Regions from separate parts of the Stenotrophomonas sp. 14P6.2.3 genome, predicted to be linked through region 1. Evidence: predicted binding sites of a transcription regulator. Region 1 holds the regulator's gene; the other holds the start of a gene.
What was found. The regulator FliA, encoded in region 1, starts transcription of late flagellar genes. The targets are predictions, from matches to a motif close to TAAAGTTTNNCNNNCNNNGGCCGATAA.
Positions count from the first base shown of each region.

Region 1 (15,819 bases):
CGAACGCTGAGCGAGGGTACGCACTTCGCTGGCGACCACGGCAAAACCACGGCCCTGTTCACCGGCACGGGCGGCTTCGACCGCAGCGTTCAGCGCCAGGATGTTGGTCTGGAAGGCGATGCCATCGATGACCGAAATGATCTCGGCGATCTTCTTCGAGGACGCCTCGATGGCCGACATGGTGGTGACCACCTGGCCCACCACTTCGCCGCCCTGCGAGGCCACGCCATGTGCACCGATGGCGAGCTGGTTGGCCTGGCGTGCGTGCTCGGCGTTCTGGCGCACGGTGGAGGTCAGCTCCTCCATCGACGCGGCGGTTTCTTCCAGATTGGCCGCCTGCTGTTCGGTGCGGCGCGACAGGTCGCTGTTGCCCGAGGCGATTTCGCCTGCGGCCAGGGTGATGCTGGAGGTGCTGGCCTGGATCTGGCTGACGATCTGGGTCAGCTGGGCGACCGTGGTGTTGGCATCATCGCGCATACGGGCGAACACGCCGTGGAACTGGCCGTCCATGCGTGCGGTCAGGTCGCCAGCGGCGATCGCCTGCAGCAGCTGCGACAGCTGGCCAAGGTTGCCGTCGGCGACCTGCATCATGCTGTTCAGCTGCTCGATCATCACGCGGAAATCGTGATCGAAGCGCTGTGCATCGCCACGCTGGCTGAAATCGCCGGCGGCAGCGGCCGACGCCAACTGCTGGATCTGCGTGTTGATCGCCAGCAGGCTGGCCTTGGCCGCATCCATCGATTCGTGCAGGATCGCGCGGCTGCCCGGCAGGCGGCGTGCGTCGGGGGCGAGGTTGCCGGTGGCGTACTGGTTGAGCACGTCGATGGCATCGCGGATCGCATCGAGGTGTTCGAAGATCACCGTGTTGATGCCGCCGGCAAGCTGCCCGTAGACGCCCGGGAAGTCTTCCGGAATGCGGTGGCTGATATCGGGGCCGGCATGCATCTGTGCCATCAGCTGGGTCTGCTCGGAGAAGCGACGCAGCATCGCGGTCATCTCCGCGGTGGCCGCCAGCATGCGGCCCGCTTCATCCTTGCCGGTGGCCTGGGTGGTGACGCTGAGGTCGCCGCGGGCGACGGCCTGGATGGCATGCACGGCCTTGCCCAGCGGACCGACCACGGCGCGCGAGATGACCGCGGCCAGGGTGGTGGCGACCACGACCAGCAGCACGATGGCAGCGATGATGGCCAGCATGCTGTTGCGGTGGGTGGCATTGGCGGCGTCGATCTTGCCCTGCATCAGCGAGCTGCTGTAGGCGCCCAGTGCCTTGAGGTCTTCGAAAGCCTTGCGGCGCAGCGGGCGAGACTGTTCGTCGGAGATCTGCCGGGCCACCTCACCATCGCCTGCGGTGGCAGCTTCGCGCAGCTTGGTGTTGGCGGCGAAGTAGCCATCGACGTCGGCCTGCACGGCCTGGTACAGCGCGCGCTCCTTGGCCCCGGCCGGCAGCGCGGCGTAGGCTGCCAGCTGTTCGCGCACCACCTTGGCGGTGTCGCTCATGCGCTTGTTGTAGTCGGCCACTTTCTCCGGCTGGTCCAGCATGCTCAGCTGGGCCAGTTCGTACGTGCGGAATTCACCCAGCTGCGAACGCACTTCGCCGAGGTACTGCACCGACGGAATATCGTTGGAGGCCATCGCGCTGAGCTGCGCATTGGCTTCGGACAGGCGGAGCAGGGCGAACGCACCCAGCACGACGGTCATCAGGGTGGTCAGGGTGAATCCCACAGCCAGCTTGCGGGCGATGGGCAGATCGTGGAACCACTTCATGCAGGGTGCTCCAAGGTGGGCAGAATACCGGCGGCGGCGCCGCGGGCAAAAAGGTCGTTGCAGGAGGGAACGGTCGTGCCGGGTGGGGGTTCGGTGACTGCCGTCATGTCGAGATAGCGGCGCCTGTGCGGTGGACTTTATGGACCTGTGTCACATTCGCTGGCGTAGGGAGATACAACGCAAAGCACGCCATGGCGGGGCTTTCGCATCGATATCGTGGTTTCAGGGGAAACCATGCGGACGATGGAGTTCACAGTGCGCGTTGACGGAGTTCACAGTGGATCGCGCGCACCCCTGTCAGGTCCAAGCGGGAACGCCGTTGTGCACGCGCGCAAACAAAAACCGCCGCCCCGGAGGGCGGCGGTCAGGCACAGCGCGTGGGGCGGCTCAGGCGGCCTGCGGCACCCGCAGCGAACGCACCAGGCCACCGATGTCGACGATCAAGGCGACGCGGCCGTCGCCGAGGATGGTGGCGCCGGACACACCGCCGATGCGGCGATAGTTGTTCTCGATGTTCTTCACCACGACCTGCTGCTGGCCGACCAGTTCGTCCACTTCCAGCGCGATCTTCTGGCCATCGCCTTCCACCACCACTACCAGCGATTCGCTGCCGGGGGCGCGCTGGCCATAGCCGTAGTATTCGCTCAGCGACAGGATCGGCAGGTATTCGCCACGCACGCGCAGCACGCGGCCTTCGCCGGCCATGCTGCGGATGTCGTCGGGCTGCGGCTGCAGTGCTTCAAGCACGTAGGCCAGCGGCAGGATCAGGGTTTCGCCGGCCACCGCCACGGTCATGCCGTCGAGGATGGCCAGGGTCAGTGGCAGCCGGATCAGCGTACGGGTGCCGGTGCCGAGGCCACTTTCAATCTGCACTTCGCCACCCAGCGCCTGGATGTTGCGGCGGACCACGTCCATGCCCACGCCACGGCCGGAGAGGTCGGTGACCGCATCGGCGGTGGAGAAGCCGGGCTGGAAGATCAGGTCCCAGACCTGCGAGTCGGTGGGGTTGTCCGGAACGGGCAGGCCGCGTTCGTGCGCCTTGGCCAGGATCTTCTCGCGGTTCAGGCCGCGGCCGTCGTCGCTGACTTCGATGACGATGTGGCCGCCCTGGTGCGAGGCCGCCAGGGTGATCGTGCCGGTCTCGTCCTTGCCGGCATCGCGACGCACGTCCGGCATTTCCAGGCCGTGGTCGATCGAGTTGCGGACCAGGTGCACCAGCGGATCGGCGATCTTCTCGATCAGGCCCTTGTCCAGTTCGGTACCTTCGCCGATCGTGCGCAGGCGCACGTGCTTGCCGAGGCGGCCGGACAGGTCGCGGACCAGGCGCGGGAAGCGGCGGAACACCGCATCGACCGGCAGCATGCGCACGCCGATCACCGCTTCCTGCAGGTCGCGGGTATTGCGTTCAAGCAGGTCCAGGCCAGCGAACAGGCTCTCGGCATGGACCGGGTCCAGCGCGTGCGAGACCTGCTTGAGCATGGCCTGGGTGATGACCAGTTCGCCGACCAGGTTGATCAGCGCATCGACCTTGTCGACGCTGACGCGGATGGAGGTTTCCGCTTCCTGGCTGGCGCCGGTGCTGGCCGTCGGTGCGGCAGCGGCGGGTGCGGCGGCGGCCACCGGCGCGGCAGCCGGTGCCTGCGTGGCCAGGCTTGGCGGTGCGGCCGGACGGATGTCCAGTTCGCAGTCGTCCAGCACCCAGGCGAAGGTATCTTCGATCTTGCTGCGCGGCACTTTGCCGACCAGGCCCAGATCCCACGCAAGGTGGGCTTCGAGCGGGTCGAGCTGGGCAAAGCCGGGCAGGCGATCCATGCGCGCGGCCACCTGCAGCGAACCCAGGTGTTCCAGTTCGCGGATGATGCGCAGCGGGTCGTTGCCGCTCATGAACAGCGACGGCGCCGGGGCGAAGCCGATCTGCCAGGCTTCCGGCGTGTCGTCGACCTGGCTGGCGGCAGCAGGTGCGGCGGCGGCGGGTGCCTGGCCGGACAGCACCGATTCCAGGCGCGCCTTCACCGCAGCAACCGCTGCGGGATCGGCGGGCTGGCCGTGCTCGGCTTCACGCAACAGGGCACGCAGCACGTCCACCGACGACAGCATCGCATCGACGGCGTTGCCTTCCAGTGCGCGCTTGCCGGCACGCAGCTCATCCAGCAGCGTCTCCAGCACGTGGGTCAACCCGGCGATGGCATCGAAGCCGAACGTGCCTGCGCCACCCTTGATGGAGTGGGCGGCACGGAACACCGAGTTGATGATCTCCGCGTCCTGTTGTCCCGATTCCAGGGCCAGCAGGCCAGCCTCCATGGCGTCGAGGCCTTCGCGGCTCTCCTCGAAGAAAGTGGCGTGGAAGCGTTGCAGGTCCATGCTCATGGCAGTGGCGATCCGGAAGCGAAGAGGGGGAGCAGTGCGGGGCGATCAGCCCAGCACTTTCTGCACGGTGGCGACCAGCTGTTCGGGATTGAACGGCTTGACCAGCCAGCCGGTGGCACCGGCGGCCTTGCCTTCGGACTTCTTGTCCGCGGCCGACTCGGTGGTCAACATCAGCATCGGCGTGAACTTGTAGTCGGGCAGCTGGCGCAGTTCGCGGATCAGCGCGATGCCGTCCATGTTCGGCATGTTGACGTCGGTGACCACCGCATTGAAGCGCTGGCCCTTGGCACGTCCGAGCGCGACCGCGCCGTCTTCAGCTTCTTCGACGGCAAAACCGGCCGAGGTGAGGGCGAAGGAAACCATCTGGCGCATCGACGCCGAATCGTCCACCACCAAGATACGTGCGCTCATGCAGCGTTCTCCACAGATTTCAGGTTGTCATGGGTTACGTCCAGGCCCAGGGCCTGGGTGACGCCCAACAGGCGTGCAGCGTCACGGAAGGTTGCAGTGCAACCGTGGAAGCCAGTGCCCAGGCCTGCCTCGCGGCGGGCCTGTACGAAGGCACACAGCACCTGCACGCTGGCGGTGTGGATGCGACCGACCTGGCTTGCATCCAGGGTCAGCTCGCCTGCTTCCGCCACCAAGGGCGAAAGGCGGTTCTTGAGCTCGGTGCTGCTCTCGATGCCGAGATCCTCACCCAGTTCGACAGTGCTCATCGTTGCTCCGGACAAACGGTTCCAGCATTCATAACGGCACCGCGGGGCGGTTCTTTAGGGTGGGTATCGGCGCTGAGCACCGATTCACCCCAGCAGCTGCGTGGCGTCGAGCAGGATCATCGGCCGCTGACTGATACGGGCCACGCCGCGGAACAGGTCATTGGAGATCTGGCAGATGCGGGCGGTATCGGGCGGTTCGATCTGCGAGTCGGTCAGGTTGGCGACGTCCTCCACGGCCGACACACGCAGGCCCAGGGTTTCGCCGTTCTCTTCGAGCACGACAATGCGGGTCTGCGCGTCATCCTCGGCGGACGCCGCGCCCAGGTGCAGGCCGAGATCCATCACCGGCACCACCTGGCCGCGCAGGTTCATGATGCCGAGCATTTCCGGTGCAGTGCCGCGCAATGGCAGCAACGGCACCGGCAGTACCACTTCCTGCACCTTCAGCAGCTCCAGCGCATAGGCCTGGGTGCCGCAGCGCAGGCGTAGCCAACGCGACGTGCGTTCGCCGGCGCGGCGGTTCTGCGGGTGCGGGCTGCTGGCGGGCTGATGTGCCTGCGCCTGCAGCTCCTGCCAGGTGCCGGGGCGGTTGCTGGATGGGGTGTCCACCGCGACCCGCGGCGGTGGTGCGACGGCGGCGCGGGCCATCGACGGCATCGGCGCAGGCGCGGGGCGCGCTGCGGCCTTGGCAGCTGCCGGCGCGGCGATGGCAGGAACCACCTCGCCCTCGGCGGCGGCTTCGAAAGCCGCCTGCAGTCCGGGGCTGTCGGTATGAGCGAGGCTGTCGGCGGCGTCAGTTTCGTAGATCACTTCGTCCGGCAGGTCATCCCAGGTGGGTTCCGGCGCGGGCGGTGCGGCTGGTGCAACGGCCACGGGCGCGGTTTCATGGACGACTTCAGCCGGCAGATCGTCCCAGGTCGGCTCGCGCTCGGCGTCGGCCGCAGGCGCGGTAGCGGCGTCGAAAGCGGCCTCGAGGGAGGCGTCGTCACTGGCAGGGGTGCCCGCGACGGTGTCGGTTTCGTAGATCACCTCGGCCGGCAGATCGTCCCAGGTCGGCTCGCGCTCGGTGTCGGCCGCAGGCGCGGTAGCGGCGTCGAAGGCGGCCTCCAGGGCCGCATCATCATTGGCAGGTGCGACCGCAACGGTGTCGGTTTCGTAGATCACTTCAGCAGGAAGGTCGTCCCAGGTGGGCTCGCGCTGTGCATCGGCCGCTGCACTCGTCGGGCGTGGCGTGGCATCTGCGGCGACCGGTGCGACCGGTGCCTCGGCAATGTCGCCGAGCAGCTCGTCCAGATAGTCATCCAGCATGCCGGTGGTGTTCATGCCGCCTGCTCCAGGGCACGTGCGTCCTCGCCGAGGATCCAGTTCAACGCGCGCCGATAGGCCGCCAGGCCACGGCCCGGGTAGTCCTCGCCGATGCTCGGCAGGGTCAGGCCCGCCGCATTGCTGATGCGGGTGTCGATCGGAATCGCATCTTCCCAGACGCGGCTTGCGTGGCGGTCCTGCATGGCGCGCAGCGATTCATTGCCGGTGCGGGTGCGGCGGTCGAACAGCGTCGGCAGGATCGAGATCGGCAGCGGGCGGCGGCGCGAACGCTCGACCATCTCGCCGGTGCGGACCATGCCATCCAGGCCGTGCAGGGCCAGCGGCTCGGCCTGGGTGGGGATGATCAGGCGATCAGCCGCCGCCAGCGCGTTGATCATCAGCAGGCCCAGGGTCGGTGCGCAGTCCAGCAGGATGTAGTCGTGCTGGCCCTGGTGGCGGGCGAGGGCATTCTGAAGTGCCAGGCCGAGGCCGGGCTGGTTGGCGCTGCGCCGTTCCAGCGTGGCCAGCGAGGCCTGCGCGCACACGTAATCGAGTCCGCCGATGTTGCTGGCGTGGCTGAGCGTGGACAGGTCGGCCGGTGGTGCGCCGAACAGTTCCAGCACGCCGGCCGGTGCCGGTTCGATCGGTACACCGAAGGCGCGGGTCAGCGAGGCATGCGGATCGAGATCGATCAGCAGCACGCGGTGGCCGAGCGCGGCCAGGCCGCGACCGAGGGCGAGGGTGGTGGTGGTCTTGCCGACTCCGCCCTTCTGGTTGGCGACTGCCCAGATGCGCATCGGATTACTCCTTCATTGCCGGGGGAACGGCGGCGCCGACACGGCTGCCAGCCGGCACCGGTGGCAACTGCACCGGTGCGATGGGGGAAGTGGAGGTGGTGGCCGGCGCTGCGGCGGCCTGTTCGCTCGCGTTGCGGGTGGCCCCGGTGGCGGCATTCAGGCGTTCGCCAAGCGGGTCGACCGAATGACTGGTGTCGGCCAGGATGATGACCATCACCCGCCGGTTGCGGTTGCGGCCCTGCGCGCTGTCGTTCTCTTCGCGTGGGCGGAACTGGCCGTAGCCCACCATCGCCAGCCGCGACGGCTGCACGCCCTGGTCGGCAAACAGATGCACGACGCTGGCCGCGCGACCGGCCGACAGTTCCCAGTTGGACGGGAAGGTGGCGGTGGCAATCGGCACGTTGTCGGTGTGGCCTTCCACGCGCACGCTGTTGGGCACGTCGCGCAGCACGCCGGCCAGGCTGGCCAGGGTGTCGCGCGCATGCACGTCCAGTGCTGCCGAGCCGGTCGGGAACAGGATGTCGCTGTTGATCTCGACTTCGATCCACAGCTCGGTGCGGCGCACGCTGATCATGCCGCGGTCGATCAGGGGTGCCAGCGCAGCGGTCAGGCGGTCGGCGATGCTGTTGAGCTGGCGCTCGGCACGCGCGATCTGCTCCTGGTTGTGCACCGACACCGGCATGCGCATCTGCGAGGCCATCGCCGGCAGCAGGGTGGGGTCGTGCGACGGCGCGGGAGCGGACGGCCCGATCTTGGTGCCGGACTTGATCACCGACGGGCTGTCCCAGCCGCCGCCCTGCACCTGCTTGTTGCCGACCTGCACCGGATTGATGGTGCGCGGCGCACCACCGAAGGCATCGGTGAGGGCGTCGGCCATGATCCGGTACTTGCCCTCGTTGACCGAGGAGATCGCGTACATGACCACGAAGAAGGCGAGCAGCAGCGTCATCAGGTCGGCATAGGGGATGGCCCATGCTTCGTGGTTGGCGTGCTCTTCGTGGTGCTTGCGGCGGGCCATGTCAGTGCAGGAAGCCGGAGAGGTTGGTTTCGATGTTGCGCGGGTTCTCGCCCTGGGCGATCGAGATCAGGCCTTCGATGACCATTTCGCGGTCGCGCGAGTTGTGGGCGATCACGCCCTTCAGCTTGGCGGCGATGGGCAGGAACAGCAGGTTGGCCGAGGCGATGCCGTAGATGGTGGCGGTGAACGCCGCGGCGATGCCGTGGCCGAGCTTGCTCGGGTCGGCGAGGTTCTTCATCACCGCGATCAGGCCGAGCACGGCGCCGATGATGCCCAGCGTAGGCGCATAGATGCCCATCGCCTCGAATACCTTGGCGCCGGCCTGATCCTGGTGTTCCTGGCTGCCGAGTTCGATTTCCAGCATGTGCCGGATCGATTCGGGTTCCACACCGTCCACCAGCAGTTGCAGGCCCTTGCGCAGGAACGGATCACGCTGCGCTTCCACCTGCGATTCCAGGCCCAGCAGGCCCTGGCGGCGGGCGATGTTGCTCCATTCCACGATCTGCTGGATCAGTTCACGACGGTCGCTGTGCGGCGGGCGCACGACCCAGCGCACGATCTTGAACGCATGCTTGAACACCGCCGGCGCGGTATGCAGCAGGATGGCGGCGATGGTGCCGACGATGACGATCACAAACGCCGCAGGCGACCACAACGACGCCAGGCCGGCGCCCTTGAGGATGCTGCCACCGACCAGCGAGGCCAGGGCGAGGAAAAGTCCAATGAGGCTGAGTCTATCCATGGGTCCGGTATCGGCTTGTATGAATGGGACTTGAGACACCGGGAGAATCTGGTGTAACGGAGTTCATAGTTTCCTGTGTCGCCGGGCTGGCCCGGCGCTATTGCGTGTCGCGTTCAGGAATCGGCTCAGTCGTGTGGGCTGCGCAGTCCGTCCACGTCCAGGATCAGGGCCATGCGACCATCGCCGATCAAGGTTGCACCGGCGTAACCGCGCAGGCCGCGCAGGGCCTTGGGCAGTGGCTTGATGACCACTTCCTCGCGCCCGCGCACCTGGTCCACCACCAGCCCGAAGCGTGCTTCACCGGCCTGCAGCACGACGATGGTCAGCAGCGGCGAGGCGGCCGGCGTCACATCCAGCCATTGCCGCAGGTCAACCAGCGCCAGCGTGTGCGAGCGGCGGTCAAGCACGGCGCGGCCGTCGAACCAGCCCAGCGAGGTGCGCGGTGCATGCAGCACTTCCATCACGCGGGCCAGCGGCAGCGCGTAGACGTCTTCGCCGGCCTGCACCAGCAGGGTCGGCAGGATCGCCAGGGTCAGTGGTACGCGGATCATGAAGCGGCTGCCGCGGCCCAGTTCCGACTGGATCTGGATCTGCCCGCTCAGCTCGCGGATGCGCGACTGCACCACGTCCATGCCGACGCCGCGGCCGGAAATGTCGGTGACCTGCTGCTTGGTCGAGAAGCCGGGCAGGAACACCAGGTGCAGGCATTCCTCGCTGCTCAGGCGGGCGGCGGCTTCCGGATCGATCAGGCCCTTCTCGCGTGCCTTGGCGCGCAGCTTTTCCGGATCGATGCCGGCACCGTCGTCCTGCACTTCGATGCTGACGTAGTCGCCTTCCTGCTGTGCCGACAGGCGCACATGGCCCATCCGTGGCTTGCCCTGTGCTTCGCGCAGTTCCGGCGTTTCCACGCCATGGTCGATGGCGTTGCGGACCAGGTGCACCAGCGGGTCGGCCAGCGCTTCGACCAGGTTGCGGTCAAGCTCGGTCTCGGCGCCGATCAGTTCCAGGTCCACTTCCTTCTTCAGCGAACGCGCAACGTCGCGCGCCACCTTCGGGAAGCGCGAGAACACCTTGCCGACCGGCTGCATGCGGGTGCGCATCACCGCCGACTGCAGGCGCGCAGTGGCGATGTCCAGCGTCGACACGGCGCGGTCCAGCTCTTCATCGCGCAGGCGTGCGCGCAGCGTCTTCAACCGGTTTCGTGACAGCACCAGTTCGCCGATCAGGTTGACGATGGCATCCAGGCGCTTGGTATCCACGCGCACGGTGTGTTCGGCTTCGGCGACGGGCTTGTTGGGCGCCGGCTTGCTGGCAGTTGGCGGGGCAGGCGAGGGCGCCGGTCGCGGTGCCGGTGCGGCGACAACCGCTGCGGTGGCGTTGCTGCCCGGGGCGGCGCCACCATGCAGCTGGTCGAGCAGCGCCTCGAACTCGTCTTCGCTGATCATGTCGTCGGCTTTCTTCGCCGCCGGTGCTACGGTCGTCGGCGCCTTGCCGCCGTGCAGCTGGTCGAGCAGGGCCTCGAATTCGTCGTCGGTGATCAGGTCTCCGCCGCCCGCATTCGGCGTCGCGGCCGAAGGCGCGGCTGTGCCACCGCCGTGTACATCGAACTGGGCGACCAGTTCGGGCGGGGCAAAGCCGGGCTCGGTACCCGATGACACCGCGTCAAGCATCGACTGCAGGTAGTCCAGTGACTGCTGGGCGGCATCGAAGTGATGTGCCTGCAATACGGCCTGGCCGGCACGCACGGCGCCCAGCGCTTCTTCGGCGGCGTGGCACAGTTCGACCATCGCGGTGATGCCGAGGAAACCTGCGCCGCCTTTCAGCGTGTGGTAGCCACGGAACACCGCGTTGAGCTGTTCATTGTCCTGCGGTGCCTGTTCCAGCGACACCAGCTGTTCGCCGAGGCGATCCAGGATTTCCTGGGCCTCGATGATGAAATCGGCAGTGATGTCGTCGGCTACCGCGCCCATGGTTACAGTCCCAGATCCGACAACAGGTCGTCGGCGTCGTTCTGCGAGACCGCATGGCGGTCCAGTCCCTTCAGTGCCGGCCCGGCCAGTTCCGGGTCGGTGCGATGCTGTTCCGGCGGCAGGCCGAGCGCGCCGAAGCCTTCGTGCACGCGGCGGACGATGCCGACCACGCGACGGATGATCTGCCCGGTAAGGTCCTGGTAGCTCTGGGTCAGGGCGATCTCGGTGAGGTTGTGGCGGATGCGGTCGAGCTGCACGTCCTGGCCCGGCTGCAGGCCATCGGCGCGCAGCTGTTCGGTCAGGCTGCGGCACTCTTCGGCCAGGTCCAGGGTGCGATGGGTGGCCTGTTCGGTCATCGCCACCACGTGATCCAGGCGTGCGCAGGCGTCGTCAAGCTCGCCGGCTTCATCGGGCACGGTCGGCAGTTCGCCCAGCGCCTGGCCCAGTTCGCGGGCCAGCCGCGAAAGGCCGCTCATCATCGGCTGGGTGCGGAGTGCGACCAAGCCGTCGATGCGCTGGCGCCACGCCGCTTCGTCGCCGGATTCCAGCGCGTCCAGGGCTTCCTGCAGGCGCAGGGCGAGGGCACTCTTGTCGACCGTGGTATCCATCAAGCGCTGGCCGCCAGGCGTTCGAAGATCTTGCCGAGCTTCTCTTCCAGCGTCTGTGCGGTGAACGGCTTGATGATGTAGCCGTTCACGCCGCTCTGCGCTGCCTCGATGATCTGCTCGCGCTTGGCTTCGGCGGTCACCATCAGCACCGGCAGGGTCTTCAGCTTGGCATCGGCACGGATCGCCTTGAGCAGTTCGATGCCGGTCATCACCGGCATGTTCCAGTCGGTGACCACGAAGTCGAACGGCTGGCTCTGCAGCAACGACAGCGCGGCATGCCCGTCCTCGGCTTCGGCGGTGTTGGTGAAGCCCAGATCGCCCAGCAGGTTCTTGACGATACGACGCATGGTCGAAAAATCGTCGACGATCAGGATGCGCATGTTCTTGTTCAAAGCAGAGTTCCTTTGTTGATCAGCTCTCGAGGCCGGCGTCGGCCGCCTCGAAAATCTTCAGTCGGCCACGCAGGCGCAGGACCGCCTGGCCGTGGATCTGGCAGACCCGCGACTCGCTCACGCCGAGCACTGCGCCGATCTCCTTCAAATTCAGTTCCTGCTCGTAGTAGAGCGACAGCACCAGCTGTTCGCGCTCGGGCAGGTGGCCGATGGCATTGCCCAGCTCGCGGCCGAACTCGCCGCGTTCCAGTACCTGCTGCGGGGTCGGGCCGCCCTGGGCGACGGTGTCCAGCTCGCCCTGGTCTTCAATGCGTGATTCCAGGCTCAGCACCTGCCCGCGCGAGGCGTCCTCCATCAGGCGCAGGTACTCGGGCAGCGGCATCTCCATCGCAGCGGCCACTTCGGTGGCGCTGGCGGCGCGGCCGGTGCTCTGCTCCAGGCGGCGGATGGTGGCAGCAGCATCGCGGGCACGGCGGTGCACCGAACGCGGCACCCAGTCGCCACGACGGATCTCATCGATCATCGAGCCGCGGATGCGGATCGAGGCGTAGGTCTCGAACGAGGCGCCCTGGTCGGCGTCGTAGCTGCGCGACGCTTCGATCAGGCCCATCATGCCGGCCTGGATCAGGTCGTCCACTTCAACGCTGGCCGGCAGGCGCGCGGCCAGATGGTGGGCGATGCGCCGCACCAGGTCCGAGTGCTGGGCGATGACCTCATTGGCCGCCGTGCGCTGGACCTCTCTGTACTGGGCGGCGCCTTTCATGCGGCCACCCCACGCTGCTTGATGATGCGCTCGAGGAAGAACTCGACGCCACCGCGCGGCTCGGTCGGTGCCTGCCAGCGGGCGGTGCGGCGGGCGATCTCGGTGATCGCCAGCGCCGACGGGCTGGACGGATAGGCCTTCACCACCGGCTGCTGGCGCTGCACCGACAGGCGCAGCCAATCGTCCTGCGGCACGCAGCCGAGGTAGTTCAGCGAGACATCGGCGAGGAATTTCTCGCAGACGCGGGTCAGCTTCTCGTACAGCACGCGGCCTTCGTTGGGGTCGCGCACCATGTTGGCCACCACCTGGATGCGGTCCACGCCACGTTCGCGCGACAGCACCTTGATCAGTGCGTACGCGTCGGTGATCGAGGCCGGTTCATCGCAGACCACCACCACGGTGTCCTGCGCGGCCTGGCAGAAGGTCAGCACGCCATCGGTGATGCCGGCGGCGGTGTCCACCACCATGATGTCCAGCTCGCGCTCCAGTTCGGAGAACACGTTGACCAGGCCCACATGCTCGGCCGGGGCCAGCTCGGCCATGTGCCGGCGGCCGGACGCGGCCGGGACCACCAGCACGCCGTTCGGGCCTTCGATGATCACGTCATCCAGGCTGCAACGGCCAGCGACCAGGTCGGCCAGGGTATTGGTGGGGCTCAGGCCGAGGATCACGTCGATGTTGGCCAGGCCGAGGTCGGCGTCCAGCAGCAGGGTGCGTTTACCCATGCCGGCAAGCGCTACGGCCAGGTTGGCCGACACGTTGGTCTTGCCGACGCCGCCCTTGCCGCCGGTCACGGCAATTGTGCGCACAGGGCCAAGCGGCTCGCTGCGGGTCGCCGTCAGCGGGAAGGTGGTGGTCAGCTTGGCGTACTCACGCGACGGCATGGTTCAACTCCGGGTTGCAGGGCATATCGGCCGCGCGGCGCAAATCTTCAAGGCGAAGTACAAGATTGGCTGCACTGGCCCGGTGCAGGTCGTCCGGGACGTCCTGGCCGTCGGTCACCCAGGTGATCGGCAGCTTGTGGTCCACCGCCACCGACAGGGCGTTGCCGAAGCGACCGGTCTCGTCCAGCTTGCTCAGCACCAGGCCCTGCAGGTTGGCCGCGCCGAAGCGGCGCACCACCTCGTCCATGTCACCGAAGCTGGTGTTGGCCGGCAGCACCAGCAGGGTGCGGACCTGGCGGGCAGCGCGCAGCCACTGCAGCTGGGCGGCCAGTGCACGGTCGCGCGGGCCCAGGCCGGCGGTGTCGATCAGCACCAGCTTGTAGTCCTTCAATCGCTCCAGCAGCTGGTCCAGGTCGGTGCCGCTGTTGGCCTCGTGCACCGCGATGCCGAGCTGGCGGCCGTAGCCGTACAGCTGTTCACGGGCGCCGATGCGCATCGTATCGGTAGTGACCAGGGCGACATCGCGGGCGGCATGGGCTTCAGCGAAGCGCGAGGCCAGCTTGGCGATGGTGGTGGTCTTGCCGGCGCCGGTCGGGCCGACCAGGGCGATCACACCGCCTTCCTCCATCGGGTCGACCGGAGCGATCGGCAGCTTGCGCGAGATCAGCCCCAGCATCAGGCCGCGGCCACGATGCGCTTCGGTTTCCAGCGGAATCTGCATGGCCACGTCGCGGGCGATGCCGGCGTCGAAGCCGTACTCGTCCATCAAATCCAGCGCGGTGGCGCGCACCGGGCAGCCGCGCAGGCGCTCATCGGTGAAGCGGTTCATTTCGCGCTCGATCACCTGGCGCATGCCGGCCACTTCCTGGCGCAGGTGGCGGATCTCGGCGTCGTCGGCAACCAGAGTGAGAGCGGGTGCCGGCGCCAGGGTCGGCAGCGGTGCCGGTGCGACTTCGGTCGGCTGCACGTCAACCGGTGCGTGGGCTGTGTCGTCTTCGAGGGCCGTGGTCGCCTGGAGGGCAACCGGCAACGGCGGCGGCGACGCTGCCGGCAGCTGCGTGCTGTCTTCCAGCGGCGGGTCGATCTGGAAGCGGGCGCGGTTCACCGGCGCGGCTGCGGCCGGCAAGGGCGCAACGATGGCGTCGGCAAACGGGGCGAAGATCTGTTCCGGCAGCGTCGATTCATTGACGGCGGCACGCGCCAGCGTAGCGGCGAAACCGGTGCTGCCACGGGTCGGCACGATTTCGTCGGCGCTGTCCAGGGTGCGGCCGGTCGCGCCGACGGCAGCGCGGGCGAGGGCGGCGACGGCGGAAGTGGTGGCTGCCACCGGCTCCGGTGCCGGGGTGCTGCTGCGGCGGCGGGTGACCGCGGCGATCACCGCGTCGGCGGCGGTACGCGGCTTCGGTGCGGGCGGCGGCGCCACGTCGCGACGCGACGCTTCCAGGGCGCGCTGCACGGCGCTCTCATCGTAGTTGGCGGCTGCCACGATCTCGATGCCTTCCTCGATCCGGCGGTTGGACAGGATCACGGCGTCAGGACCATGTTCCTTGCGCACCAGGTTCATGGCCGAGCGCATGTCGGCGGCGACGAATCGTTTGATTTTCATGCTGTGGTCACGGGACGAAGTCGGCGGAGTGGCGGTCGGAGAACGCGGGTGGTCGGTGGTCTGCACGGTTCGAGTTCCCCTTGGAATCTGTCTGTTGCGAGTGTTTGAAAGTGGTGTCTGTTTTCTGGCGCTTTGCAGGGCGGCGTCAGCTGATCGTTCCGACCAGCTTCAGGCGCTTGTCCTCCGGCACCTCGCTGTAAGCCAGGACCGACAGCGACGGAACGCTGTGGCGGACCAGGCGGGCCAGCGCGGCGCGCACCGGGCCTGGTACCAGCACCACCGCGGGCTCGTTGCGGGCTTCCTGCTTGCTGACACATTCGGCCAGGCTCTGGTGCAGTCGCTCAGCGAGTCCGGGTTCCAGCGCGGCGCCGTTGCCCTGCGTGGACTCCTGCAAGACACGTTCCAATTGCGGGTTGAGGGTGAACACCGGCAGCTCCGCCGACATTCCGGCGATCTCCTGCACGATGAAGCGGCCCAGCGCGGTGCGCACGGCGGCGGTCAGCGTGGCCGGGTCCTGGCTGTGCGGGGCATGTTCGACCAGGGCTTCGGCGATCTTGCGCAGCTGGCGGATCGGAATGCGTTCGATCAGCAGGTTCTGCAGCACGCGCACCACCGCCGACAGCGGCAGCGCCTTCGGCGTCAGATCTTCGACGAGCTTGGGCGCGCTCTTGGCGAGGTTGGCCAGCAGGTGCTGCACCTCCTCGTGGCCAAGCAGTTCCGGCGCGTGCTCGCGGATCAGGTGCGAAAGATGGGTGGCGACCACCGTTGCCGGGTCGACCACGGTGTAGCCCAGGGTTTCGGCCTGGGCGCGCTGGTGCGGCTGGATCCAGGTCGCATCCAGGCCGAAGGCGGGGTCCTTGCCGGCGATGCCTTCCAGCGGGCCGAGC
Region 1 is NZ_JBYOLA010000001.1:369,341-385,159, reverse strand. Features, by position in the region: gene AC27VL_RS01680 (methyl-accepting chemotaxis protein) at 1-1,764, opposite strand, end outside; gene AC27VL_RS01675 (chemotaxis protein CheA) at 2,152-4,131, opposite strand; gene AC27VL_RS01670 (response regulator) at 4,177-4,542, opposite strand; gene AC27VL_RS01665 (STAS domain-containing protein) at 4,539-4,847, opposite strand; gene AC27VL_RS01660 (chemotaxis protein CheW) at 4,932-6,170, opposite strand; gene AC27VL_RS01655 (ParA family protein) at 6,167-6,949, opposite strand; gene motD (flagellar motor protein MotD) at 6,954-7,967, opposite strand; gene AC27VL_RS01645 (flagellar motor protein) at 7,969-8,709, opposite strand; gene AC27VL_RS01640 (chemotaxis protein CheA) at 8,835-10,679, opposite strand; gene AC27VL_RS01635 (protein phosphatase CheZ) at 10,682-11,287, opposite strand; gene cheY (chemotaxis response regulator CheY) at 11,287-11,679, opposite strand; gene AC27VL_RS01625 (RNA polymerase sigma factor FliA) at 11,699-12,442, opposite strand; gene AC27VL_RS01620 (MinD/ParA family ATP-binding protein) at 12,439-13,326, opposite strand; gene flhF (flagellar biosynthesis GTPase FlhF) at 13,313-14,932, opposite strand; gene flhA (flagellar biosynthesis protein FlhA) at 15,078-15,819, opposite strand, start outside.

Region 2 (15,819 bases), on a different contig from region 1:
GTGGCCCTCGGCCAGGTCTCGCACCTGTTCAGTACCGGCGCCAACGATGTGGTGGTCGTACGCGGCGATCGCGAGCGGATGATTCCGTTCGTCGTGCCGGAGTTCGTCAAATCCGTCGACTTCGAGGCCAATCTGGTCGTGGTCGACTGGGACCCCGAGTTCTGAGTGTGAGCATGCGTTTCGACGTCATCACCCTGTTCCCCGATTTCCTGGCCCAGTCCGCTGGGCTGGGCGTGGTCGGCCGTGCGCAGGAAAAGGGATTGTTCAGCCTGCATGGCTGGAATCCCCGTGACTACGCCGAGGGCAACTACCGCCGGGTGGACGACCGTCCGTTCGGCGGTGGCCCGGGCATGGTGATGCTGATCGAACCGCTGCAGGCCTGCCTGCAGGCGATCCGCGAGGCCGATCCGACGCCTGCGCGGGTGATCTATCTCAGCCCGCAGGGTGCGCCGCTGACCCAGGCCAAGGTGCGGGAACTGGCGGCATTGCCGCGCATGGTCCTGCTCTGCGGCCGCTATGAGGGCATCGACGAACGTTTCCTGGCCGCCAATGTCGATGAGGAGATCTCCCTCGGCGACTATGTGCTGTCCGGTGGCGAGCTGGGGGCTGCGGTCATCATCGACGCGGTGGCCCGGCTGCAGGAAGGCGCCTTGAATGACGCCGAATCGGCCGCTCAGGACAGTTTCGAGGGCGACCTCGGCCTGCTCGACTGCCCGCATTTCAGCCAGCCGGCCCAGCATCCGCTGGGTGACGTGCCGGACGTGCTGCGCTCGGGCAACCATGCCGCCATCGCCGCCTGGCGCCGGCAGCAGTCGTTGATCCGTACCGCGCAGCGGCGCCCGGACCTGCTGGATGAACAGGCGCTGGGCAAGGCCGACCGCAAGCTGCTGGCACAAGCCCGCCAGGCCCCGGCAGAAAAGGGCAGGCCCTAGCGCCAGCCCCGCTTTATCGGCTATGATGGTCAATTACCGCCAGCCTCGGCCGGCACGCAGTACCCAAAACAAACGTGCAGCACAGTCCGGTGACTGCATGAGCCTACGCTGTCGAATGACACGCCCACCCGAACAATGAATCGGTGTAACCCATGAGCAAGCTGAACAAGTCCATCGTCGCGGAATTCGAATCCGCCCAGATCACCCGTGAGCTGCCGCAGTTCAGCCAGGGCGACACCGTTGTCGTCAACGTGAAGGTGAAGGAAGGTGCCCGCGAGCGCGTGCAGGCCTATGAAGGCGTTGTCATCGCGACCAAGAACGGCGGCCTGAACTCCTCGTTCACCGTGCGCAAGATCTCGCACGGCTACGGCGTTGAGCGCGTGTTCCAGACCCACAGCGCCATCATCGACTCGGTCGAAGTGAAGCGTCGTGGTAAGGTCCGCGCCGGCAAGCTGTACTACCTGCGTGGCCTGGAAGGCAAGGCTGCCCGCATCAAGGAAGATCTGGCTGCTGCTGCTGCCGCCAAGGCTGCCCGTCTGGCAACCAAGGGCTGATAAACAACTTCGGTTGTTGCCGCGACGGCCGCCTTCGGGCGGCCGTTTGCGTTTGTGGTGTCGCCTCGTTAGTTTCAGTGGATGGATGAGACCGACCACCGATATCCGGCGGACATCCAGGTGGCATTGCGCTTCCTGGACAGTTCCGGCGTACCGCGGCGGGAAGCGGCCCCCATGCTGCATCGCATGCTGTGGCGGCTGGGTATCGCGCTGCCACCGCCGATATTGGCCGGTTTCCTGACCAATACGCTGCTGCAGGGCCTGCTGTTCGGCGTGTTCTGGACGGTGCTGATGTGGCTGCTGTTGTGGCAGGGCAGGGCCCCGGCAATGGCGTTGCTGGTGCTTGCTGGCGTGGTGGCAGGCGTGATGTTCGGCCTGGTGATGGCCACCCTGATGTGGTTCCTGCGCGGGACCCGCAAACTGCCCACCTGGCAGCAGTTCCGCCGCAGCCTCTGAGGCCATGGCGCAGTGCGCCGTGACCGCTGCCGGGCGGCGGCGTACGCTCGGGCATTCGACCCCCATGGCCCCTGCGATGTCCGCCAAGCGAACCGCCAACAGTGCTGCGCCCAAGCTGCTGTCCGGCGGTAATCCGCAGATTGCCAAGGGTGAGGGCGATGCGCCCGTGCAGGCCTATATCGCCGCCATGCCGGACTGGAAACGGGCCGTTGGTGCACGTCTGGACGCACTGATCGAACAGGCCGTGCCCGGCGTGCACAAGGCGGTGAAATGGAACTCGCCGATGTACGGCGTCGCTGCCGGCGAGGGCTGGTTCCTCAGCTTTCATTGCTTCGCCCGCTACATCAAGGTCGCCTTCTTCCGCGGTGCGCGGTTGCAGCCTGTTCCGCCGGAACCGTCCAGGAGCGCCGACACGCGCTACCTGCACATCCTTGAGAATGGCGTGCTGGACGAGGCGCGGTTCCTCGACTGGGTGCGGCAGGCCAGCGAGCTGCCCGGCGAACGCATGTAGTTCTCAAGGATCTTTCCCCGTACGAGACCACACGATGGCCACGCAGAAGACCGATCCCGCAGATGCTGCTCTCCCCGCCGCCGCACTGATCGATGCTCGTATTGCCGAGCTCGGTGATTGGCGCGGCGAGATCCTCGCCCGCGTGCGCGCGCTGATCCACGAGGCGCTGCCGGACGTGGAGGAAACCTGGAAGTGGCGCGGCACTCCGGTGTGGGAACACAACGGCATCCTGTGCACCGGCGAATGCTACAAGCAGGCGGTGAAGCTGACCTTCGCCCACGGCGCTGCGTTGCCGGATCCGAAGGGCCTGTTCAATGCCAGCCTGGAAGGCGGCACGCGCCGCGCGATCGACATCCACGAAGGCGAAATGCCGAATGCCGCGGCGTTCAAAGCCCTGATGCGTGCGGCCGCAAAGCACAACGCCACGAAGAAAAAGCGGTAGTGCCGGGCCATGCCCGGCGGATTTCTGGCAACCGCTGCGCTCGCCGGGCGTGGCCCGGCGCTACCGGGTCACAGCATCCGGGTCGGCCACCGGCGACGGCGGGCAGGCCGGAATCTCCGATGGCGTGGCCAGTTCCTCCGCGTGCACCGGCTTGCTGATCATCCTCGCCTTGCGCCAGCCACCCCAGCGGTAATACGCCAGCGACAGCAGCATCGACACCAGTGAACCGGCCGGGAAGCTCCACCAGATCGCGTCGGCGCCCCAGTACGGCTGCAGGAATTCGGCGAATGGCACGCGCACGCCCCACAGCGACGCTGCCAGGATCAGCAGCGGCGGCAGCACCGCGCCGGTGGACCGCACCACGCCGGAGATCACGAAGCTGACGCCGAAGAACAGGAACGAACCGATCACGATGTGGTTCAGGTGCCGCGCGATCTGCAGCGACTCGCTGCCCTGCGGCAGGAACAAGGCCAGCGAATACTGGTCCAGCAGCACCAGCGGCAGGATCAACGCGCCGGTCAGCAGGAAGTTGAACAGGATGCCCTGGCGTGCGGTACCGCGCACGCGGTCCCAGCGCTGCGCACCGACATTCTGCGCGGCCATCGACGAACACGCCGCACCGATCGCCATCGCCGGCATCTGCACGTAGTTCCACAGCTGCAGCGACGCACCGTAGGCCGCGCCGGTGTCGGTGCCGTACTGGTTGACCATCGTCATCAGCATGATCACCGACAGCGAGATCAGCACCATCTGCAGGCCCATCGGCACGCCCTTGATCACCAGCGCACGCAGGATGGTCATGTCCAGCTTGAACAGGTGCATGTCGGCGCGGCCCAGCCACAGCGTGTGCCGCTTGTGCCGCATGTACAGCAGCAGGCCGGCCAGCGACAGCGTCTGCGACACCAGCGTGGCCCAGGCCGAGCCGGCGATGCCCAGTTCCGGGAACGGCCCCATGCCGAAGATCAGCACCGGGTTCAGGGCGATGTCCAGCACCACCGAGACCAGCAGGAAGCGGAAGGGCGTGCGCGAATCGCCGGCGCCACGCAGCGCCGCACTGAGGAAGGCGAAGGCGTACAGCGTCGGCATCGCCAGGAAGATGATGCGCAGGTAGGCCTCGGCCAACGGCAGCGAGGCGGCAGGCGTGCCCATCGCCGCCAGCAGCGGGTGGGCCAGGAACCAGCCGGCGATGGCGATGATCACCGACAGGCCGATGAAGAACGTGGCGCTGGTACCGACCACGCGCCGCGCCTGGGCGATGTCGCGCGCGCCGATGGCCTGGCCGATAAGGATGGTCGAGGCCATGCCGAAGCCGAACACCGAACCGATCAGGAAGAACATGATGTTGTTGGCGTTCGCGGTCGCGGTCAGTGCCGCTTCGCCGAGGAAGCGCCCCACCCATACCGCATTCACCGAGCCGTTCAGCGACTGCGCGATGTTGCCTGCCAGGATCGGCAGCGCGAACAGCAGCAGGTTGCGGCCGATCGGGCCGGAGGTCAGGTCAAGCGGCGCTTTGGCCATGGAGTGGTGATCGATTACCGGGAGGCGCACACTAGCATCAAGCCGGTTTGCAGGATGTGGCAATGCATCAACGACAGCAGGCGATGCGGATGATCGCGGTGGCCTTGATCGCAGCGGCACTGGCCGCATGTTCGTCAGGTGACCGGCTGGGCGATACCCAGGTGCGGCCGACCGACCGCCCCGAGTGCCTGGTCGGCAGCCAGCGCCAGGATCTGGCGGCCGGAACGCCGGCATTGATCGGGGGCACTGGTTGCCGTACCGACCCCGACAATCCGCGCCCCCTGAACAAGCGAACGGAGTAGTCCCTACCGATGTCCGAGCTTTCCCCGTTGGCGCCCAGCGTCCGTCTGGACATCTGGCTGTGGGCGGCCCGCTTCTTCAAGACCCGCAGCCTGGCAAAACAGGCGATCGAGACCGGCAAGGTATCCGTGGCCGGGCAGCGCCCGAAATCCTCGCGCGCGGTGCGTGTGGGGGAGCAGCTGCTGGTCGATCGCGGTGAAGAACACTTCGAGATCCAGGTGCTGGGCCTGAGCGACCAGCGCGGACCGGCGCCGGTGGCGCAGCAGCTGTATGCCGAGAGCGAGGCCTCCAAAGCGCGTCGTGCCGAACTGCGAGCGCTGCGCATTGCCGCGCGTGATGGCTACCAGGCGCCGGAGCACAAACCGGACAAGCGCGCACGCCGGTTGATCCGCGCCCTGGGTGATCTCGATGCGTTGTGACGCAGTGGCCGGACTGAAAGCGCTCTGGTAGCCGCCCACCTTGGTGGGCGCTGTGCCCTGTGCCGACCATGGTCGGCACCCACCGTGTGGTGGGGCCTGCAAGCGCTCTGGTAGTCGCCCACCTTGGTGGGCGCTGTGCCGCCTGCGCTCAGCCACCGTTCGGCTTGCGCCCCGCACGTTGGAACGTCCTCTTCATGGAAGCCCACCATGTTCCTGCGCCGCAGCCTGCTGTGCCTGGCCCTGTCCGCCGCCGTCCCGGTGTTCGCCGCCGACATCACCTTCTGGGATACCCCGCAGCGCGGTGGCAACAGCTTCAACGAAGCGCCGCCGGACAAGGCCTATTTCCAGGCGTTGCGTGCGACCGGCGCCACCTGGGTGCGACTGACCCCGGACAAATGGCGCAGTGCCGGCGGCCGCGATTTCCTGATGGGCGATGCCGACCACTATCAAGGACTGGTGCCGGCCGATGTGGAGACCCTGCGTCGCGCGCTGGATGACGCCAATGCCGTGGGCCTGAAGGTGGTGCTGGTGCCGCTGTCGCTGCCCTTGCTGCGCTGGAAACACAAGAACGGCGACGTGGTCGACCAGCGCCTGTGGCAGTCCTTCGACAACCACGCACCTGCGCAGCGCTTCTGGCGTGACCTGGCCACCGCACTGAAAGGGCATCCGGCGCTGGCCGGCTACAACCTGATCAATGAGCCGGCGCCGGAATACGCCACCACGCTGGCCGAACATGCCTCCCGCGAGGACATGCTGAAGTGGTATGCGGGCGTGCAGGGCGGGCCGCGCGATCTGCGCCAGCTGTACATGGAATTGGTGGCCAGCGTGCGCGAAGTCGATGCAGAGATACCGTTGATGCTTGATGCCGGCTGGTATGCCGCGGCCGATGCCTTCGACTACTGGCCTGCGCCGCTGGACGACGCGAAGCTGCTGTACAGCGTGCACATGTACGAGCCGTATGCGGCCACCAGTGCGCCGAACCAGAAGCGCAGCACGCCGTACCGCTATCCCGCGGAAGTGCCGTTCGGCGACCGCAGCGAGCGCTGGGACGCCGTGCGCGTGCGCAGCTACCTGCAGCAGCCAATGGACTGGGCGAAGACCCATGGCATCGGCGCCAACCGCATGGTGATCGGTGAGTTCGGCTGCATGCGACGTTGGCCGGACTGCGGCCGCTACCTGCGCGATGTACTGGACGTGGCCGAGCAGCAGAAGGTGCACTGGGCGTTCTACGCATTCCGCGAAGACGGCTGGGACGGCATGGACTACGAACTGGGCGACAAGCCGCTGCCGGGATCGTACTGGCAGGCCGTCGAGAAGGGCGAAGCCGTGCAGCCGCCGCGTTCGATGCAGGCGCCGCTGTTCGCACCGATTCTGGAGCGGCTGAAGGCCGGAGCGCGCTGACGCCTACGCGGTAGCGCCGGGCCACGCCCGGCGGTTGCATCGGTAGACGCCCACCTTGGTGGGCGTTGTGCCGTGTGCCGCGTGCCGACCAAGGTCGGCATCTACCAGGGCAGGGTGCGAACGCTCTGGTAGTCGCCCACCTTGGTGGGCGTTGTGTTGTGTACCAATCAAGGTTGGCACCTACCAGAGCATGTCAGCCGTGCAGGTCGTAGCGATCCAGTTCCATCACCCGCGTCCAGGCGGCGATGAAATCCTGCACGAACTTCTTCTCGCCATCGGCACTGGCATACACCTCGGCCAATGCACGCAGCACGGCGTTGGAGCCGAACACCAGATCCGCACGGGTGCCGGTCCAGCGTGCAGCGCCATCGTTGCGGCCGCGGCCTTCATAGCTTTCGCGGCCGGTCGCCTTCCAGGTCGTGCCCATGTCCAGCAGGTTGACGAAGAAGTCGTTGCTCAACGTGCCGGGTCGATTGGTGAACACGCCGTGCTTGCCGCCATCGACGTTGGTGCCGAGCACGCGCAGACCACCGACCAGCGCGGTCATTTCCGGTGCGGTCAGGGTCAGCAGCTGTGCCTTGTCGATCAACAGCGCCTCACCCGGCACGCTGTAAGCGCCCTTGAGATAGTTGCGGAAACCATCGGCAGCCGGTTCCAGCACCGCGAACGATTCGACGTCGGTCTGTTCCTGGCTGGCATCGGTGCGGCCCGGGGTGAACGGCACGCTCAGGTCGTGGCCGCCGGCCTTTGCCGCCTGCTCGATGCCGACGCCACCGGCCAGCACGATCAGGTCGGCCAGCGACACCTGCTTGCCACTGCCGCCGTTGAAATCGGCCTGCACCTTTTCCAATGCGGCCAACACTTTGGCCAACTGCTGCGGCTGGTTTACCGCCCAGTCCTTCTGCGGCGTCAGGCGCACACGCGCACCGTTGGCACCACCGCGCTTGTCCGAGCCGCGGAAGGTCGAGGCGGAGGCCCAGGCAGTCGACACCAGCTCCGCCACGCTCAGGCCGGTCGCCGTGATCTTCTGCTTCAGCGCGGCGATGTCCTTGGCGTCGATCAGCGGATGCTTCGCTTCCGGCACCGGGTCCTGCCAGATGAATTCCTCGGCGGGGATTTCCGGGCCGAGATAGCGCGCACGCGGACCCATGTCGCGATGGGTCAGCTTGAACCAGGCACGGGCGAACGCATCGGCGAAGGCCTGCGGATCCGCAAGGAATTTCCGCGAGATCTTTTCGTAGGCCGGATCCATGCGCAGCGACAGGTCGGTGGTCAGCATCGTCGGGCGGTGCTTCTTCGACGGATCGTGCGCATCGGGGATCACCGCATCCGCGTTCTTGGCGACCCACTGGTGAGCGCCAGCCGGGCTCTTGCTCAGCTCCCACTCGTGGCCGAACAGGATCTCGAAGAAGTCATGGCTCCACTGTGCGGGCGTACGGGTCCAGGTGACTTCCAGGCCGCTGGTGATGGTGTCGCCCCCCTTGCCACTGCCGAAGCTGTTGGCCCAGCCGAGGCCCTGGCTTTCCAGGCCCGCCGCTTCCGGTTCCTTGCCGACGTTGTCGGCCGGGCCAGCACCGTGGGTCTTGCCGAAGCTGTGGCCACCGGCGATCAGGGCGACGGTTTCCTCATCGTCCATCGCCATGCGGCCGAAGGTGTCACGGATGTCATGCGCGGCCAGCACCGGATCGGGATTGCCGTCCGGGCCTTCCGGATTCACGTAGATCAGGCCCATCTGTACCGCGGCCAGCGGGTTTTCCAGTTTGCGCGAATGCACGTCGCCATCAGCATCGTCATCGGACACCAGCACGCCGTGGTTCTCTTCCACACCTTCCGAGCCGTGCGCGTAACGCACGTCGCCGCCCAGCCAGGTGGTCTCGCGGCCCCAATACACGTCCTGGTCGGGCTCCCAGGTATCGGGACGGCCGCCGGCAAAGCCGAGCGTTTTGAAGCCCATCGATTCCAGTGCGACGTTGCCGGTCAGGATCAGCAGGTCGGCCCACGAAATGGCCTGGCCATACTTCTGCTTGATCGGCCACAGCAGGCGTCGCGCCTTGTCCAGGCTGACGTTGTCCGGCCAGCTGTTGAGCGGAGCGAAGCGCTGCTGGCCGCGACCACCGCCGCCACGGCCATCGTCGATGCGGTAGGTACCGGCGCTGTGCCACGCCATGCGGATGAACAGGCCGCCGTAGTGACCGAAGTCGGCCGGCCACCAGTCCTGCGAGTCGGTCATCAACGCCTTCAGGTCGGCCTTCAGCGCGCTGTAGTCCAGCCCGTTGAAGGCCGTGGCGTATTCGAAGCCCGCATCGAGGGGATTGGAGCGCGTGGAGTGCTGGTTGAGCAGGTCCACGCGCAGCTGGTTCGGCCACCAGTCGCGGTTGGTCGTCGCATCACCGACGACGGCATGGTTGAACGGGCACTTCGCTTCGCTTTTCATGGGTCTCTACCTGTGGACTGGCGAATGAGGGAATCAGATCGCTTACCCACCATAGGCATCGCCTAACGATGGGTAAATTCGATTGATTCAACCGCTGCGATAGTGGCTGCCTATGGTTGGCGGCGCTTGGATCGTTGTGCGCGATCAGCGCTTGAGCAGGCCCGCGCCGAGCTTGAGCAGATCGCTGGCGCCGAACTGGCCATCGCCGTCCTGGTCGAGCGCACCGCCGAGCAGGCTGCCGATGCCGCCGCCGGATTGCTGTGCCTCTTGGCCCAGGGCCTGGCTGAGCTGGCCGGCGTTGCCGCTCTGGGCAAACCGCTGGGCCAGGAACGACATGACGATGGGGGCGAGGATCGCCAGCAGCTGACTGGACTTGCCGCTGTCCAGGCCGGTCTTCTGGCCCAGCGCTTCGGCCGCCTGTGAGGTCTGCCCACCGAATACATGGCCGAGGATGCCGGCGCCGTTTGTGGCGTTGCCGCCGCCGCCGCCCATCACCGCGCCGAGGATGCTGCCGAGATCGAAACCTCCACCGCCGCCGCCGGCCGAACCGAGGTGGTCGCGCTGCAGGGCATTGAGCAGGGACTGCGCACCCTGCGGCTCACTGGCGTTCTGGCCCATCGCGCCGAGCAGCAGGGGCAGGGCGCTGCCGACGGCCTGGGTGGCCTGGCTGCTGTCCAGGCCGAGCTGCTGCGACACCTGCTGCAGGCCTTGGCCCTGCTGCAGCTGCTGGAAGAGGGATGCAGCGAGGGATTCGGTGTTCATGGCGGTCTCCGGTCTGTGAAGGACGAACCGCCCGAGCATAACGCCGTGTACACGACGGAAGTGCGAAAGGCAGCCGAGCGTGGGCTCGGCTCTACAACGGTAGCGCCGGGCCATGCCCGGCGGCCGGGATTACAGCAGCGCCTTCAACCGGTACAGCGCTTCCAGTGCCTGCTTCGGCGTCAGCTCGTCCGGGTCGAGCGCGGCCAGCGCCTCCTGCGCCTTGTTCGGCGGGGCGGCGAACAGTCCGAACTGCTGCGGTGCATCCAGCGCCTGCGGGGCGAGCTCGGCAGCATGGCTTTCGCCGCCGCGCTGCTCCAGCTCGGCCAGGCGTCGACGCGCCTGTGCCACGGTGGCACGCGGCAGGCCGGCAAGGGCAGCCACCTGCAGGCCGAAGCTGCGGTTGGCCGGGCCGTCCTTCACCGCGTGCATGAACACCAGCGCTTCGCCGTGCTCCACGGCATCCAGGTGCACGTTGGCGATGCCACTGCGGCCGCCCTCGTGCTGTTCGTCGGCCAGCGCGGTCAGTTCGAAGTAATGGGTGGCGAACAGCGTGTAGCAGCGGTTTTCGTAGGCGAGGTGGCGCGCCACCGCGTCGGCCAGGGCGAGGCCATCGTAGGTGGAGGTGCCGCGGCCGATCTCGTCCATCAGCACCAGCGAATGTGCGGTGGCGTGATGCAGGATGTAGCTGGTTTCAGCCATCTCGACCATGAAGGTCGATTGCCCGCGGGCAAGATCGTCGCCGGCGCCGATGCGGGTCAGGATGCGGTCGATCGGGCCGATCAACGCGCGGCTGGCCGGCACGAAGCTGCCGATGTGGGCCAGCAGCACGATCAGCGCGTTCTGCCGCATGTAGGTCGATTTACCGCCCATGTTCGGGCCGGTGATGACCAGCATGCGACGGTCCGGGTGCAGGTCCAGATCGTTGGGCTCGAACGGCTGGTCACGCACCGCTTCCACCACCGGATGGCGGCCGCGTTCGATCTTCAGGCACGGCTCGGCCTGCAGTTCCGGACGCGCCCAGTCCAGCGCCTGCGCACGCTCGGCGAAGGCGGCCAGCACATCCAGTTCGCTGAGTGCGGCGGCGCACTGCTTGAGCGGCTCCAACTGCGTGCCCAGCGTGTCCAGCAGCTGCTCGTACAGATACTTCTCGCGCGACAGCGAACGGTCGCGGGCAGACAGCACCTTGTCCTCGAACGCCTTCAGTTCTTCGGTGATGTAGCGCTCGGCGTTGGTCAGTGTCTGGCGGCGGGTGTAATGCACCGGCGCGCGCTCGGACTGGCCCTTGCTGATTTCGATGTAGTAGCCGTGCACACGGTTGTAGCCGACCTTCAGGGTGGCGATGCCGCTGCTCTCGCGCTCGCGCTGTTCCAGGTCGACCAGGAACTGGTCGGCGTGGGTCGACAGGCGGCGCAGTTCATCCAGCTCGGCGTCGAAGCCATCGGCCAGCACGCCACCATCGCTGAGCTTGAGCGGTGGCATTTCGGCAATGGCGCTGGCCAGCAGGTGCGCGCACTCGTCGTGCTCGCCGAGCGCGGCGTGCAGGGTCTGCAGTCGCGGTGAATCCAACGGTGCCAGCACCTCGCGTACGGCCGGCAGCAGGCCGAGGCCATCGCGCAGGGTCGAGAAGTCGCGCGGCCGCGCCGAGCGCAGGGCGACGCGGGTGAGGATGCGTTCCAGGTCGCCGAGGCGGCGGAACTGTTCGCGGATATCGGCCTCCGCACCGCGGTCGATCAGTGTTTCCACCGCGTGGTGGCGCTGCACCAGCACCTCGCGCAGGCGCAGCGGCCGATGCAGCCAGCGGCGCAGCAGGCGGCCACCCATCGGTGTCACCGTGCTGTCGAGCACGCCGAGCAGGGTGTTGCGGGTATCGCCGTCGACGCGGGTGTCCAGCTCCAGATGGCGACGCGTTGCCGCGTTCATCGCGATCGCTTCGCTGGCGGTCTCCATCGAGATGGAGGTCAGGTGCGGCAGGCGCTGCTTCTGGGTTTCCTCGACATAGCCGAGCAGGGCGCCGGCAGCGGCCGTGGCGCGCGGCTTGTCGTCGATGCCGAAGCCGCTGAGGTCGTGCAGCTTGAAGAAGTTCAGCAGCTGGCGGCGACCACTGTCGGCGTCGAACAGCCACGGCGCGCGGCGACGCACGCCGCTGCGCTGGCGCAGGAAGTCGGGCCAGTTCTCTTCATCCGGCACCAGCAGTTCGGCCGGTTCCAGGCGGGCCAGTTCGGCTTCCAGTGCATCGTCAGTGTCGACTTCGTTGACCAGGAAGCGGCCGCCGGCCAGGTCGGCCCAGGCCAGCCCATAGCCGCTCTTGTTGCGCGACAGGGCCATCAGCAGGGTGTCTCGGCGCTCATCCAGCAGCGCTTCGTCGGTAACGGTGCCCGGAGTGACGATGCGCACCACCTTGCGTTCGACCAGACCCTTGGCCAGTGCCGGGTCGCCGATCTGTTCGCAGATCGCCACCGATTCGCCCAGCGCCACCAGCCGTGCCAGGTAGCCCTCGTAGGCGTGCACCGGCACACCGGCCATCGGAATCGGTGCACCACCGGAGCTGCCGCGCTGGGTCAGGGTGATGTCGAGCAGGCGCGCGGCCTTGCGCGCGTCGTCGTAGAACAGCTCGTAGAAGTCGCCCATGCGGAAGAACAGCAGCAGGTCCGGATAGTCGGACTTGGCTGCGAAGAACTGCTTCATCAGCGGGGTGTGTTCGGCGGACTTGTCTTTGGACATGGGGCTCGTGGATCAGGGGCGTCCGCTCGCGCCGGAGGGCAGCGGGTCGGAGCGGGTACAGGGTCGTCCATGGTAACTGGTCGGGGGGAAAAGGCGCTTTCGTTGGTGGCGTGTGAGATGTCGCAGACAAGCAGCGGCGGTGGCGTCCGTGGCGGTCAGTGGCTGCGTGGATGCCGCAGGATAGCGGCGATCACGTATGAAATGGTCGCTGTGGGCGCGCCGTCGGGGGAGCTTGATGAATGTGTTGTGTGGGTCACAACTTGCGTTTGGATCGCCGGTGGAGAGTTGACGGCCGCAATCGGGCGGTCAACGGAGTTCCTGCATGTTCCTTCGTACGTTGTTTGGTATGTTGCTTGCGATGTTCCTGGTCAGTACTGCGGCTCCGTCCTTGGCTGCAGAAGTATCCGGATCAAAGGACCTGCACCACCTCACTCTGCGGGTGCTGCACGACGCGAACCCCGTATTCTCGCCCCGTGTAAGCGTGCAGGAAGGACGCACGGCGATCCTCACGCTGGAGGAGAAGCACGGGCGCCGCTACACGTTGGTGCTCGATGTTGCCCAGACATCGGCCTTTGTCGGTGAAGCGGCCGCAGACCTGCAGTGGAGTCTGTGGCAGGGAGAACAGTTCAGCGGTACGTTGTTGCAGGAGGGTGCACTGACGATTTCTCCGATAACGGTGCAGGCGGGAGCGCGAAGCGGGCGACCGCTGGGGCTTTACAAGCAGGGACTGGATGCGGGTCCGACCGACGTTCAGGTACTTGACTATTCAAGAGAGACGCCGCTTCTGGAGGCGGATGACGCGTTGAAGGCGTGTGCGATCGCCACGACGGTGGCATCTGTGCGCAACAGCGGATGCTGTGGCGCGAAGTGTCAGGATGGCAGCGGACAGTCGCTCAAATGCTGTGGGGCAAGTTCCTGCTGTGCTTGTGGCACCTGTTGCCATGTTCCCTGATGTGGAGTGGCAACAGGCCTGACTGCCTCAGGCACGTTGCAGATTGATATTCGGGTGGCTGGCGAAGATATCCATCACGATGTCAAAGTAGGTCTGCCCATCGCCGCGCTGCAGGGCGTCCAGCTGGCGGCGGATGGCTTCGGCATTGAACGTACCCGGTTGCCGCAGCTTGTCTTGCAGCCACGCACGCGTGGCCTCCACTCCCAGTGCATCGCGGCTGCAGTCGATATCGCGCCAGACCACCGTGGCCGTTTTGTGCCCGGCCAGTGCGCCATAACCGCCGTACAGCAGATCGTCCAATGCATCGAGGCTGGGCCCGAGCTGCCAGTCTTCGCCAGCCATGAATACACGGTTGATTTCTGCGTAGAAACTTGGGATATCAACGATGACGGTGCCGTTGATCTGCAGGAATACGTTCATCTGCCGACTATAGCGTTGCGCGGCCAAAGAGCGCGCGGCTTATTCATCTGCGTGATGCATTCCCACCCTGCCTTCAGTGGAAAATGGGGAGGAATAAGGAAAGGGCTCTACTTGAATGCATTTATGTTAATGAGGCGTTGTTTCAGTAAATGTATTTAAAGTTTCCCCGGATCGTGCCGTCACCGATATAGGGCCACGATCAAGGGAATTGAGATGCTCGCCTTACGCAACCTCCGTGTGGGATCCCGGCTTTCTGCCGGCTTCGGTCTGCTGTTGCTGTTCATCATGGCCATCGTCGGCCTGGTGTTGTACGGAAACCATCTGAAGTCCGCCCAGTTCGAGAAAGTGGTGGGCGTGAACATGGTCAAGATGCGGTTGTTGAACGACATGCTTGATACCAACAACGCGGTGCTGATGCATCGTCGCCTGATGGTGATCAAGCGCGGCGAGGAGTTCGACAGGGATTACCAGCGGGCGCAGGAACTGAGCCGCACCTACGACGGCATCTGGGACAAGTACATCACGATTCCCCGCGATGCCACCGGCGATACGCTGGTGGCGCAGATCGCGGCGGCACGCAAGGCCACCGACGCCTCCACCCGGCAGCTGCACGAACGGATGAAGGCGGGCGACTACGACGGTGCGGCCACCGAACTGCTGGCCGAACACGGTCTGGCCACCGCTTGGAATGGAGCGATCTCCAGCCTGCTGCGGCACCAGGAAGCCCTGACCGAACGCAGCCGTGAGGAGTACCGCGCCACGGAAGCGTGGACGGGAACACTGTCCATCGCCTTCGGTGTGCTCAGCCTGATCCTCGGTGCACTGGCTGCGTGGGCGATCACCCGCAGTCTGACCCGGCCCTTGGCGGGCGCGGTGAAGCTGGCCGATGGCATTGCCAACGGTCGCTTGGACAACGTCATCGATGCCTCGGGCAACGACGAGGTGACCCAGTTGCTGAAATCCATGCAGCGCATGCAGGGGCAGCTGCAGGCCGTGATGACGGCGCAGGGCGAGATGGCGCGGCAGCATGATGACGGCAGCCTGAGCTACCGCATGGACGAGAGTACCTTCCCCGGCGATTACGGGCGGATGGTGCATGACACCAACGCACTGGTGGGTTCGCACGTGCAGGTGCAGAACCGCCTGATCGAAGTGATGAAGCACTACGCACGCGGCGACCTGTCGGTGGACATGGATCGCCTGCCGGGCGAGAAGGCGGCGATCACCCAGGCCATGGATGAGACCAAGTCCAGCCTGTCGGCCATCAACGGCGAGATCCGCCGGCTGGCCACAGCCGCGGCCGCCGGCGACTTCAGCCTGCGTGGCGACGAAACTCGCTTCGAGCACGATTTCGGCGAGATGGTGACCGGGTTGAACCGGTTGATGCAGACCACCGATGAGAATCTGGTGCAGGTGTCGAGCCTGCTGCAGGCGATCTCGCGCGGCGATTTGACCGTACGCATGCAGGGCGATTTCCACGGTGTCTTCGCGCGCATGCGCGACGACTGCAATGCCACCGTCGAACAGCTGACCCAGATCGTCGGCCGCATCCAGACCAGTGCATCCAGCATCAATCTGGCAGCGGGGGAAATCGCCTCGGGCAATACCGATCTGTCGCGGCGTACCGAGCAGCAGGCGGCCAACCTGGAAGAGACGGCAGCGTCGATGGAGGAACTGACCTCCACGGTGAAGCAGAACGCCGAACACGCGCGCCAGGCCAATCAGCTGGCGATCGGTGCACATGGGGTGGCCTCGCAGGGCGGCGAGGTGGTCGGTCAGGTGGTGACCACCATGAGCGCCATCGAAGCGTCGTCGAAGAAGATCGCCGAGATCATCAGTGTGATTGATGGCATCGCCTTCCAGACCAACATCCTGGCGCTCAACGCCGCGGTGGAAGCGGCGCGCGCGGGCGAGCAGGGCAGGGGCTTCGCCGTGGTGGCCAGTGAGGTGCGCACGCTGGCGCAGCGCTCGGCTGGCGCCGCCAAGGAGATCAAGGG
Region 2 is NZ_JBYOLA010000017.1:67,302-83,120, reverse strand. Features, by position in the region: gene rimM (ribosome maturation factor RimM) at 1-165, shown strand, start outside; gene trmD (tRNA (guanosine(37)-N1)-methyltransferase TrmD) at 174-932, shown strand; gene rplS (50S ribosomal protein L19) at 1,085-1,486, shown strand; gene AC27VL_RS14185 (DUF6404 family protein) at 1,568-1,942, shown strand; gene AC27VL_RS14180 (DUF1801 domain-containing protein) at 2,019-2,453, shown strand; gene AC27VL_RS14175 (DUF1801 domain-containing protein) at 2,488-2,895, shown strand; gene AC27VL_RS14170 (MATE family efflux transporter) at 2,956-4,413, opposite strand; gene AC27VL_RS14165 (hypothetical protein) at 4,476-4,715, shown strand; gene AC27VL_RS14160 (RNA-binding S4 domain-containing protein) at 4,725-5,132, shown strand; gene AC27VL_RS14155 (glycoside hydrolase family 5 protein) at 5,340-6,533, shown strand; gene katG (catalase/peroxidase HPI) at 6,727-8,967, opposite strand; gene AC27VL_RS14145 (DUF937 domain-containing protein) at 9,112-9,729, opposite strand; gene mutS (DNA mismatch repair protein MutS) at 9,859-12,450, opposite strand; gene AC27VL_RS14135 (hypothetical protein) at 12,773-13,402, shown strand; gene AC27VL_RS14130 (barstar family protein) at 13,430-13,822, opposite strand; gene AC27VL_RS14125 (methyl-accepting chemotaxis protein) at 14,036-15,819, shown strand, end outside.
Region 2: AC27VL_RS14125 (methyl-accepting chemotaxis protein) is a predicted target of FliA. The motif match lies at 13,979-14,005, and genes of this name have one in related genera.